One region of the Nocardioides massiliensis genome, then DNA from elsewhere that is predicted to be linked to it. Evidence: riboswitches for the same ligand, from Rfam matches in the RefSeq annotation. Region 1 holds a riboswitch; each other region holds the start of a gene.

Region 1 (3,219 bases):
CGGCAGCCACGTCCTCGGCCAGCGAGATCACCTGCGTGGGGTCGCGCAGGTCGATGCCGACGATCTTCAGTCGGTGCAGCCACTCGTCGGAGTCCTCGGCTGCTGCGAACCGGCGTACGGCGTCCTTCGGGAACCGCGTGGTGATGGTGAGGTGTGCGCCGTCGCGCAGCAGGAGCAGCGCGATGTACATCCCGATCTTCGCGCGCCCACCCGTGAGCAGCGCCCGCTTGCCGGTGAGGTCGGTGCGCTGCCTGCGTTTGGCGTGCGACATCGCCGCGCAGTTGGGGCACAGCCAGTGGTAGAAGGCGTCGACCAGCGTGAAGTCCTGCTTGCAGATGTAGCAGCCGCGCGCAGTGATCAGCTCACCGGCGAAGGCACCCTCGGCGTTCGACACCAGCGGGATCCCCGCCGTCTCGTCGTCGATCCGCAACGGCGAGCCGGTCGCGGTCTTCTCGATGATCCGCTGGTCGTGCGACTGCCGCTCCATCCGGATCTCGGCCCGGCGCGACTTCTTGATCAGCTTGTACATGTGCGACGCGGCCCGCTTCATCGTGCGGACGTCGTCGTGGTCCGGGTGCAGCTGGGCGATCTCGCGCAGCACCTTCAGCGCGACCGCCATCTCGTCGGGATCGATGCCCGCCGGTGCAGCGTTCGCAGCGGTGTCCTCCGGCGTGCTCACGGGGATAGATCGTAGGCGGCGCGGGCCGCCCGGCCGGCACCCGGGTTCAGTCGCTCCACAGCGCGCGCACGCGCTCGGCCACGTCGGCCGCCTGCGCCCGCCCGGCTTCGGCACTGATGCTGCGACGCGCCGGGTCCAGCACGTTGCGCCCGATCGCCGCGCGCGAGCGCGCGTCGGGCCGCACCACCTCGTGGCGTACGCCGGCCAGCTGCTCGCTCGCCCGACGCATCGGACCGATCGCCCGGTCGACGGGGGCGAGGACGAGCACCCGCTCACAGTCGCGGGCGAGATCGGCATTGACGTAGGACCGGGCGCCGCCGTCAACGTGGTCGCGGCCCTCGAGCGGCACGGGCGGGTAGACGCCCGGGACCGCACAGCTCGCCGCGACCGCCTCGAGGAGGCTCACCCCGCTCGCGGCGTCCAGTCCGCGCAGTTCGCCCGTGGCGACGTCGACGGCGGTGGCGACCAGCGGCTCGGCCGGCCACTCCAGGGAGGGAAGGCGCTCGCGGATCGCGGCGTACCGCTCCTCCAGCGTCGGCGTCCTGCCCGCCCGCGTCTGCGCCACGGCGTACGCGCCCAACGCACGGCACATGCGCCGGCTGTCACCGCGCCCGCGCAAGAAGGCGACCGCGTAGCGCGCCAGCACCGACGGGCTGATCGAGGCGACCTGCTCGCCCGGCTTCGCGACGTACGGCGAGGCTTGGTAGGCGTACAGCTCCTCGACCGGGGTCCCCGACCGCAGCTGCGCACCCACGACCGAGCCGGCCGACGTGCCGACGACCATCTCGGCCGTGCGCACGTCGACACCCGCCTCCGCGAGCCCCGCCACCAGTCCGGTCATCCAGGCGATGCCGGTGATGCCGCCACCACCGAGCACGAGTCCGCGAGTCATGGAGCCAGACGGTAGCGTGGACCACGACCGTGACACGGGGTGCCCGCGCGCAGCGGGCTGAGAGCACACCCGTCGAACCTGATCTAGTTCGTACTAGCGAAGGGATGTCGCGCATGCCGCGCACCGTGAACGACCCCACCCCTCAGACCGCCGCGCTGGTCGACGCCCTGGAGCGCGTCCGCACCCGCGCACCACTCGTCCAGTGTGTGACCAATGCAGTGGTCATGCAGTTCACCGCCAACGCGCTGCTCGCACTCGGCGCGTCGCCCGCGATGGTCGATATCCCCGACGAGGCCGGAGCGTTCGCCTCCGGCGCCGACGCGCTCCTGGTCAACCTCGGCACCCCGTACGCCGAACAGCGCGACGCCGCGGGTGAGGCGGTCGAGGCCGCCTGCGCCGCCGGTGTCCCCTGGGTCCTCGATCCCGTCGCCGTGGGCATGTTGCCGGTGCGGACGCCGCTCGCCGTCCGCCTCGTCGCGGCGCGGCCGACGGTGGTCCGTGGCAACGCGTCGGAGGTCGTTGCGTTGGCCGCCACGGCCGGGCTGAGCGACCCTGCGGCCGGCGGCCGCGGGACCGACGCGACGCTCTCGGTCGACGAGGCGCTCCGGGCTGCGGGTGCACTGGCCGGTCACACCCACGGCGTCGTCGCCGTCTCGGGTCCCGTCGACGCCGTCACCGACGGGGACCGCGTCGTCCGCATCGACAACGGCAACAGCCTGCTCACCCGCGTCACCGGTGGCGGGTGCGCACTCGGCGCCTGCGTGGCCGCCTTCCTCGGCGCCACCCGCGCTGACCAGCTCGACCCGCTCGTGGCCACGGTGGCCGCCGTGACCGCTTACGGGGTCGCTGCCGAGGTCGCAGCTGAGGTGGCGACGGGACCGGGCAGCTTCGCCGTGGCACTCATCGACGCCCTCCACCACCTCGACGCGACCCAGCTGACCGATCGCGCCTCGGTCGTCCTGGCGACTGCGAGCGCCCGGTGAGGCGGCCACCACTCGACCTCTCGGTCTATCTCGTGGCCGACCTCGGCGTGCTCGATCGGCTCGGGCGCGACGCCGTGGATGTCGTCACCGCAGCGGTGGACGCCGCCGAGACCGACAGCGCGGTGAGTGTCGTGCAGCTGCGAGCCAAGGAACGTGGCGCGCGCGACCAGGTCACGCTGGCGTGTGCGCTTGCAGCCGCCCTCCCCGCAGGCGTGCCGTTGATCGTCAACGACCGCGTCGATGTCGCGCTCGCGGCACGAGCCCGCGGCGCAGGCGTCGCCGGCGTTCACCTCGGCCAGAACGACCTCGACCCGACCGACGCCCGACTCCTCCTGGGCCCGGACGCCGTGCTGGGACTGAGCACCTCGACCGCTGCGCAGGTCCGTGCCGCCTGCGCCGCAGGGGTCGTCGACTACCTGGGACTCGGCGCCTTCCGCTCCACGTCGACCAAACCGGACGCACCGGCGCCGCTGGGCCTCCAAGGCCTCAGCGAGCTGGTCGCCCACAGCACGCTGCCGACCGTCGCGATCGGCGGCCTCGACGCCCCGGACGCGTCGGCAGTGCGGGGGGCTGGCGCCGACGGGATCGCCGTGGTGTCGGCGGTGTGCGCCGCGGCGTCGCCGGCCGCCGCGGCAGGTCGGCTCCGCGCCGCCTGGGGCGGGGAG
Region 2 (3,219 bases), 1.8 Mb from region 1:
AAGGGCTGCGGCCGACGACGAAGGGTGGGCACTACGCCGTCGAGCGCGCTGCTCGAGCGCAGTTCGGTCCTGGCTTCCGGCAGTTCGGCGCGCTCCGTCGTCGGCGCAACGAGCTCGAGTATCCCGAGCGCCCGAGTGACGACGCCACGCAGGATGAGGCTGCGGAAGCCGTCGATAACGCGGAAGCGATCATCACCGCGTCGCAAGGCATTCTCGATCAGCTCGGCTTGTTCTGACCAGACCAGGCGATAGCGAGCCCGCACCCGCCCGCCCAGTTGCCGTTCGTCGATCTCGCCGCGCACGAATGCTTCCTGGTCGGCGCGGGTGGCGTCGCTGCTGCGGGAGCCCTCCAACTCGGATGACCGCCGAGCATCCTCGACGGACCGCCTGCACCGCTCGATATCGATCGAGTGGTCGCTGTCGAGCGCGAGCGAGTGTGCGAGGTTCCACGCGAACTCGGGATCGTTCAGCGTCACGTGCGCAAAGAGCACCGCGTCGCTCGGGCTCGCGGCGAGGGTCGCCACCACCTCGTCGCGATATTCGGGCCACGCTTTGCTGGCGGCCTTGTGCAGCCGCGCCGCCGATGTCGAAGACGGCCACTTGCGGAACACCGAGAGCCGGGCCTCCAGCGCCTGGGCGGGTCGGTGGGCCTCGAGCAGGCCGCACCAAGTAGTCCGCGGCCTTGCGGGACTGGTGGCCGCGGTCGAATTCCATCGCTTGCTTCGCCCAGTCGATGGCCAGATCGATCTCGCCGATCTCCTCGAACGCCTCCGCCGTGTCCTGGAGCCATGCCGCGACCTCCGGTTCTTGGCATGGGTGCGGATGATCGCCTCCGGTGGCACGATCCAGGTCCGGCGATCATCGTCATCGGCGACGTTGCTGGGCTCTGACCTGCTCGGCCCACTGGTTGTCCTCACCGCGGGTCGGCCTGGTTGTCAAGCAAAAGGCAGGGACGGCTATGCCGTCCGGCTGACCTCCTTCCGAGAGAGCTTGCACGGCTGCTACGGTCGTTGCATTCCACACGGGAGCCCGAGGCATCGGGCTGAGATGGGGCTGGAGCCGCTCCGACCGTCGAACCTGATCCGGGTAATGCCGGCGAAGGAAGTGAGGAGCGACGTGCTACCCCGCATTCACTGCATCACCGACTTGCCGTCGTACGACAACGGAGCGCTCAGCCTGCTAGAGGCGGTCGTCCGTGAGGGCGTCGACGCCGTCCAGGTGCGTGCGAAGTCGGTGTCCGACCGCGAGGTGGTGGCGTTCACCCGCGCCCTCGTGGACCGCCTTGCCGGTACCCCGGCGGCGGTGATCGTGAACGACCGCGTCGACATCGCACTCGTTGCCGGAGCGCAAGGCGTCCATCTCGGCCGTGATGACCTCGCGGTCGCCGAGGCCAGACGCCTGGCACCGGAGGGCTTCCTCGTCGGCGGCACCTGCCGGAACGCAGACCAGGCCCGTGAGGCGAAGGCGCAGGGCGCCGACTACGTCGGTGTGGGGCCTGTTTACCCCACGACCACGAAGAGTGGTCTCCCCGACCCGATCGGGTTGGACGTGCTGCGTGATGCGGCTCGAGTCCTGCCGGCGATCGCGATCTCTGGCATCAACGCCGAGCGCGCACCCGAGGTGATGGCGGCCGGGGCGTACGGGATCGCGGTGGCCTCGGCCATCTGCCGATCCCCTCAGCCCGGACTGTCCGCGAGGGAACTCGTCGGCGCCGTCGCGGTCGCATGAGGGTAGCGGTGGTCGGGGCCGGCATCGTCGGCCTGGCTTGCGCGGAGGAGCTGGTCCGCGCGGGGCACGATGTCCGGGTGTTCGACCCCGATCCGGGCGCCGGCGCGACCCGGGCGGCGGCCGGGATGCTCGCGCCCGCCGGCGAGGCGTGGCACGGGGAGACGGAGTTGCTCAGGCTCGGCGTCGCCTCGGCGCGCCTGTGGCCGTCGTACGCCGCGCGCCTGCACGCCGCCGCCGGTCTCGACGTCGACCTTCGCACCGCGGGCACGCTGCTGGCGGGGCAGGACCACGACGACCTGCTGCACGTCCGTCGCACGCTGGCTGTGCTCGAGGCCGAGGGCGTCGCCTTCCGCGAGCTCGACCGGCGCGAGGCCCGCGCCGAGGAGCCGACGCTGTCGCGGGTCGCCGGCGCGGCCCTCCTTCCCGAGGACCACCACGTCAACCCGCGCCTGGTCGCGGAGGCCCTCCTGCGCCTCGTGGGCGCCCACCTGGTTCGGGCCCGGGCGGAGGTGACGCCGTCGGGCGTGGCCACCGCCGACGGCCGGAGCTTCCCCTCCGACGCGGTCGTGGTCGCCACTGGTGCCGAGGCGCGCGAGCTGGTCCCGGCCGTCCGTCCTGTCAGGGGGGAGACGATCCGGCTGCGCGCCGCCGACCCGCCCACGCGCGTGCTCCGGGCCCGGGTCCACGGCGAGAAGGTCTACGTGGTGCCGCGCGCCGGCGGAGAGGTAGTCGTCGGCGCGAGCGAGGAGGAGCACGACACCGTGCCGGTCGCGAGCCTCGGCACGATCGTGCGCCTGCTGCACGCCGCCCGCACGCTCGTTCCCGGGCTGGAGACAGCGGGCGTCGTCGACATCACCGCCCGGAACCGCCCCGGCACGCCGGACAACGGGCCGTTGCTGGGGACCGTCGACAGCCCGGGACCCTTCCGTCTGGTCCTGGCGGTCGGCCACTACCGCGGCGGCGTCCTGCTGGCACCGCTGAGCGCCCAGATCGTCCGGATCCTGGTCGAGAACGGCAACGCCATGGGCGTGGCGCGGCCCTTCGCGCCGGGCCGGTTCGACGCGTACCAGCTCGTCAACAGCCCTGCGGTCAGAAGGGTCTTCTCCTCATGAGAATCAACCTCAACGGTGAGCCGCGCTCCGTGGAGCCGGGTTCCACCCTGCGGGACCTGGTCCCCGCGGAACGCGGCGTGGCGATTGCCCTCAACGGCGTCGTCGTCCCCGCGGGGTCGTGGCAGAGCACGCCGGTGTCGGAGAACGACGCGGTCGAGGTCGTCACCGCGCACCAGGGCGGGTGAGCCGCATGCGGATCGCAGGGGTCGACCTCTCCAGCCGGCTGTGGATCGGGACCGGCGGGCTGACGAACATCCAGGCCGTGTCCGAGGTCGTCGACGCCGCCGCCCCGGGCCTGGTCACGGTGTCGATCCGTCGCACCTCCGACACCGGCAGCGGCGGACTGCTCGACACACTCCGGGCCAAGGGCGTGCGTATC
Region 3 (3,219 bases), 1.4 Mb from region 1:
GCCAGCGGGAGTCCGGCCGCCGCGAGACGCACGACCGGCAGGGTAGTGCGCCTCGGGCGACGCGGCGCGAGGGGCATCAGCGGGTGACGACCTCGCCCCACTGCTGCAGCCAGGTGTCGCGGTTCTCGGCGATCAGGGCCGGGTCGAGGTCGTAGGGGTCCTCCGCGACCCCGGCGAAGCGCGCCCACTCCTCGGGCAGCTCGACCTCCTCGCTGACGGGGAAGACATACATGTTCTCCGCCAGCGACGCCTGGAACTCCTCCCCCACGAGGAAGTCGACCAAGGCCTGCGCGCCCTCGGGGTTCGCCGCACCCTCGATCACACCGGCGTACTCCACCTGACGGAAGCAGGTGTCGAGCAGCGCGCTGGTGGTCGGCTCGTCGCCACCCTCGGGGACGGTGAACGGCGGGGATGACGCGTAGCTGAGCACGATCGGCCGGTCGCCGTCACCGCCGCCGGCGGTGAAGTCGACGGTGTAGGCGTCGGTCCATCCGGAGGTGAGCTTCGTGCCGTTGTCCATCAACCGCTCCCAGTAGTCCTGCCAGCCGTCCTCGCCGTACTCCGCGATCGTGGCGAGCAGGAAGGCCAGGCCCGGCGAGGACGTCGCCGCACCGGGGGTGACGAAGAGCCCCTCGTACGCCGGCTTCGTCAGGTCCTCGAGGGTGGCCGGGGGCGCGACGTCGTTGTCGGCGAACCAGGTGTCGTCGATGTTGACGCACACGTCGCCCTGGTCGATCGGGGTGAGTCGTGCTGCCGCGTCCGCGTCGTCGAGGACGTAGCGCTCCGCGCCCTGCGGGAGGGTCTCGGGGGTGTGCTCGGCGAGGATCTGCTCGTCGACGACGCGGCTCGCGAAGGTGTTGTCGATGCCGAAGACAGCGTCGCCGAGCGGCGAGTTCTTCGTCAGCACCAGCCGGTTGGTCAGCTCGCCGGCGTCGCCGGCGGCCTGGACGTCGACGGTGTAGCCGTGCTGGTCGGTGAACGCCGCCAGCACCTCGTCGGGCACGTTGAAGGAGCTGTGGGTGACGAGGACGACGGTGTCCGTCTCCTCCGCCGCCTGGTCGTCGCCGCCCCCGGTCGAGCAGGCCGCCAGCAGAGTCGCTGTGGCCGCCGCCGTGAGGGCGAGAAGGTGCTTGCGGGTTGGTCGTTCGGTCGCACGCATGCGTGGTCTCCCTTGGGTGGGAGGGGTTGAGCTCGACTCCCTACGACGGTGCTAACCGCGTCAGGTTCGAGGGTCTGCGGCCTGTTCCGCACTCTCAGCGCCCTGGATGGCGCTCCCCTGTCGTTCGCCGACCACGATAGTCCGCGCGCGGACGCGCGAGCAGCCGGGCCCACGGGTCGAACGGGATACGTCTCGCACGTCGATCGTCGGGATCAGCGTGTCTCACGTATCCCGTCGTGCAGTGGCGATGGTGTGACACGCTGCGCGGCGTGAACGTCCGCACCGCCGCCTTCGCCGACCTCGACCCGCTGACGGCGTACGCGATCTGGCGGTTGCGAGTCGACGTCTTCGTCGTCGAGCAGGAGTGCGCGTACCCGGAGCTCGACGGGCGTGACGCGGAGCCGACGACGCAGCATTGGTGGGTGCCGGGCGACGCCGACGGTGAGGCGCCGGTGGCGGCGTACCTGCGCGTGCTCGCCACTCCCGACCCGCACGAGGCGCGCATCGGTCGCGTCGTCACTGCCCCGGCTCACCGGGGACGCGGGTTGGCCGCGACGCTGATGCGCGACACCCTCGGTGCGCTGCGGGAGACGGGCGTGCGTTCGGTCGTGCTGGACGCGCAGTCCCACCTCTCCGACTGGTACGCCGCCCTGGGGTTCGACATCGTGGGACCCGAGTTCCTCGAGGACGGCATCCCGCACGTCCCGATGCGCCAGGAGCTCGCGGCCCCCTGATCAGTCCGGCAGGGTGAAGCTGAGCGTCTCGCCGTCGTCGGTGCGCCGCAGGTCGCCGCGCAGGGCGAGCAGCTCCAGGTGGGCGAGGGTCTCCATGCTGGCAAGCGCGCCGTTGAAGACGTCGAGCTCGGAGAAGTGCCGCCCGCGCTTGGTCCAGGTGAGCTCACCGGCCACGTCGTACGCCGTGCGCGCACCGCCGGCGACCGCGTCGCGCGACTGCACCAGCCGTTCCTCGTGGAAGGCCAAGAGCTCCTCGACGCGCTGGTGCGAGCTCATCCCCACGGGGCCGTGAGCGGGCAGGAGCGTCAGGTCGGGCATCGCGCGGACCTTCTGCAGCGACGCCATGAAGTCGCGCAGCGGCTGCGGGGCGTAGACGGGCTCGAACCCGACCGACGGCGTGATGGTGGGCAGCACGTGGTCACCGGAGAACAGCACCCCGGCGGTCTCGTCGGCGAACACGAAATGGCCCTGGGTGTGGCCCGGCGTGGAGACCGCGCGCAGCGCCCGGTCGGGCAGCTCGATGTCGTGGTCGGCCTCGAGCCACACGTCGGGGTAGCCCCACAGGTCGAGGTCGGGACCGTCCTCGTCGCCGAACTTCGCCCACTCCTCGGCGATGCTCCGCGCGCCGGCGCGCACCAGTTGGTCCAGCGTCGGGTCGCGGTCGAGCGTGGCGTCGTGCATGAGGTCGAGCGTCGGCTTGTCCCCGATGCCGAGGCTGACCTCGGCGCCGAACTCCTTGCCGATCACCGCGGCCTGGGTGTAGTGGTCGCGGTGCACGTGGGTGACCAGGAACCGGCGGATGTCACGGACGCTGAAGCCGATCGAGGCGAGCGAGGACTCCAGCAGCGTGCGGGCCTCCTCGATCGCCCACCCGCCGTCGACCAGCGTGAGCCCCTCGTCGGAGGCGAGCACGTAGACGTTGACCGCGCGCAGGCCGTCCATCGGCAGCGGCAGCGGGATCCGGTGGACGCCCGGTGCCACCTCGTAGGCGCCGGGCTCGGTCCACTCCCCCGAGCCGGTCGACTGGTAGCCGGTGGTCGCCGCTTCGTTGCTCATGCCAACTACTCTCCCAGGCCCGGTCAGGCGTCGGGCGTCAGGTCCGGCAGACCGAGATCGAGGTTCGGCACTTGCAACCCGCCGTCGACCTCCAGGATCTTGCCGGTGAGGTACGCCCCCGCGGGCGAGCTGAGGTAGAGCACCGCCGCGGCGATCTCCTCGGGCCGGCCCACCCGGCCGAGCGGGGTGCTGGACTCCATCTGCCCCATGATCTTCTCGTCCGAGGCGACGTACTCGAGCGCGGACGTCAGCACCGAGCCCACTCCGACC

The links. Region 1 has a riboswitch for thiamine pyrophosphate ahead of thiM (hydroxyethylthiazole kinase). Riboswitches for the same ligand answer to the same signal wherever they lie in the genome.
Positions count from the first base shown of each region.
Region 2: another riboswitch for thiamine pyrophosphate. It lies ahead of thiE (thiamine phosphate synthase); the one in region 1 lies ahead of thiM (hydroxyethylthiazole kinase).
Region 3: another riboswitch for thiamine pyrophosphate. It lies ahead of J2S59_RS03420 (thiamine ABC transporter substrate-binding protein); the one in region 1 lies ahead of thiM (hydroxyethylthiazole kinase).

Region 1 covers NZ_JAUSQM010000001.1:2,110,958-2,114,176, reverse strand. The annotation lists gene J2S59_RS10480 (SDR family NAD(P)-dependent oxidoreductase) at 1-679, opposite strand, end outside; gene J2S59_RS10475 (patatin-like phospholipase family protein) at 726-1,571, opposite strand; TPP riboswitch at 1,597-1,693, shown strand; gene thiM (hydroxyethylthiazole kinase) at 1,685-2,554, shown strand; gene thiE (thiamine phosphate synthase) at 2,551-3,219, shown strand, end outside.
Region 2 covers NZ_JAUSQM010000001.1:3,913,320-3,916,538, reverse strand. The annotation lists gene J2S59_RS20420 (HEPN domain-containing protein) at 1-236, shown strand, start outside; partial or broken gene J2S59_RS20415 (antitoxin VbhA family protein) at 264-476, opposite strand; TPP riboswitch at 1,012-1,121, shown strand; gene thiE (thiamine phosphate synthase) at 1,117-1,728, shown strand; gene thiO (glycine oxidase ThiO) at 1,725-2,840, shown strand; gene thiS (sulfur carrier protein ThiS) at 2,837-3,025, shown strand; gene J2S59_RS19280 (thiazole synthase) at 3,031-3,219, shown strand, end outside.
Region 3 covers NZ_JAUSQM010000001.1:663,723-666,941, forward strand. The annotation lists gene J2S59_RS03415 (ABC transporter permease) at 1-32, opposite strand, end outside; gene J2S59_RS03420 (thiamine ABC transporter substrate-binding protein) at 77-1,159, opposite strand; TPP riboswitch at 1,180-1,288, opposite strand; gene J2S59_RS03425 (GNAT family N-acetyltransferase) at 1,429-1,893, shown strand; gene J2S59_RS03430 (MBL fold metallo-hydrolase) at 1,894-2,949, opposite strand; gene J2S59_RS03435 (SDR family oxidoreductase) at 2,973-3,219, opposite strand, start outside.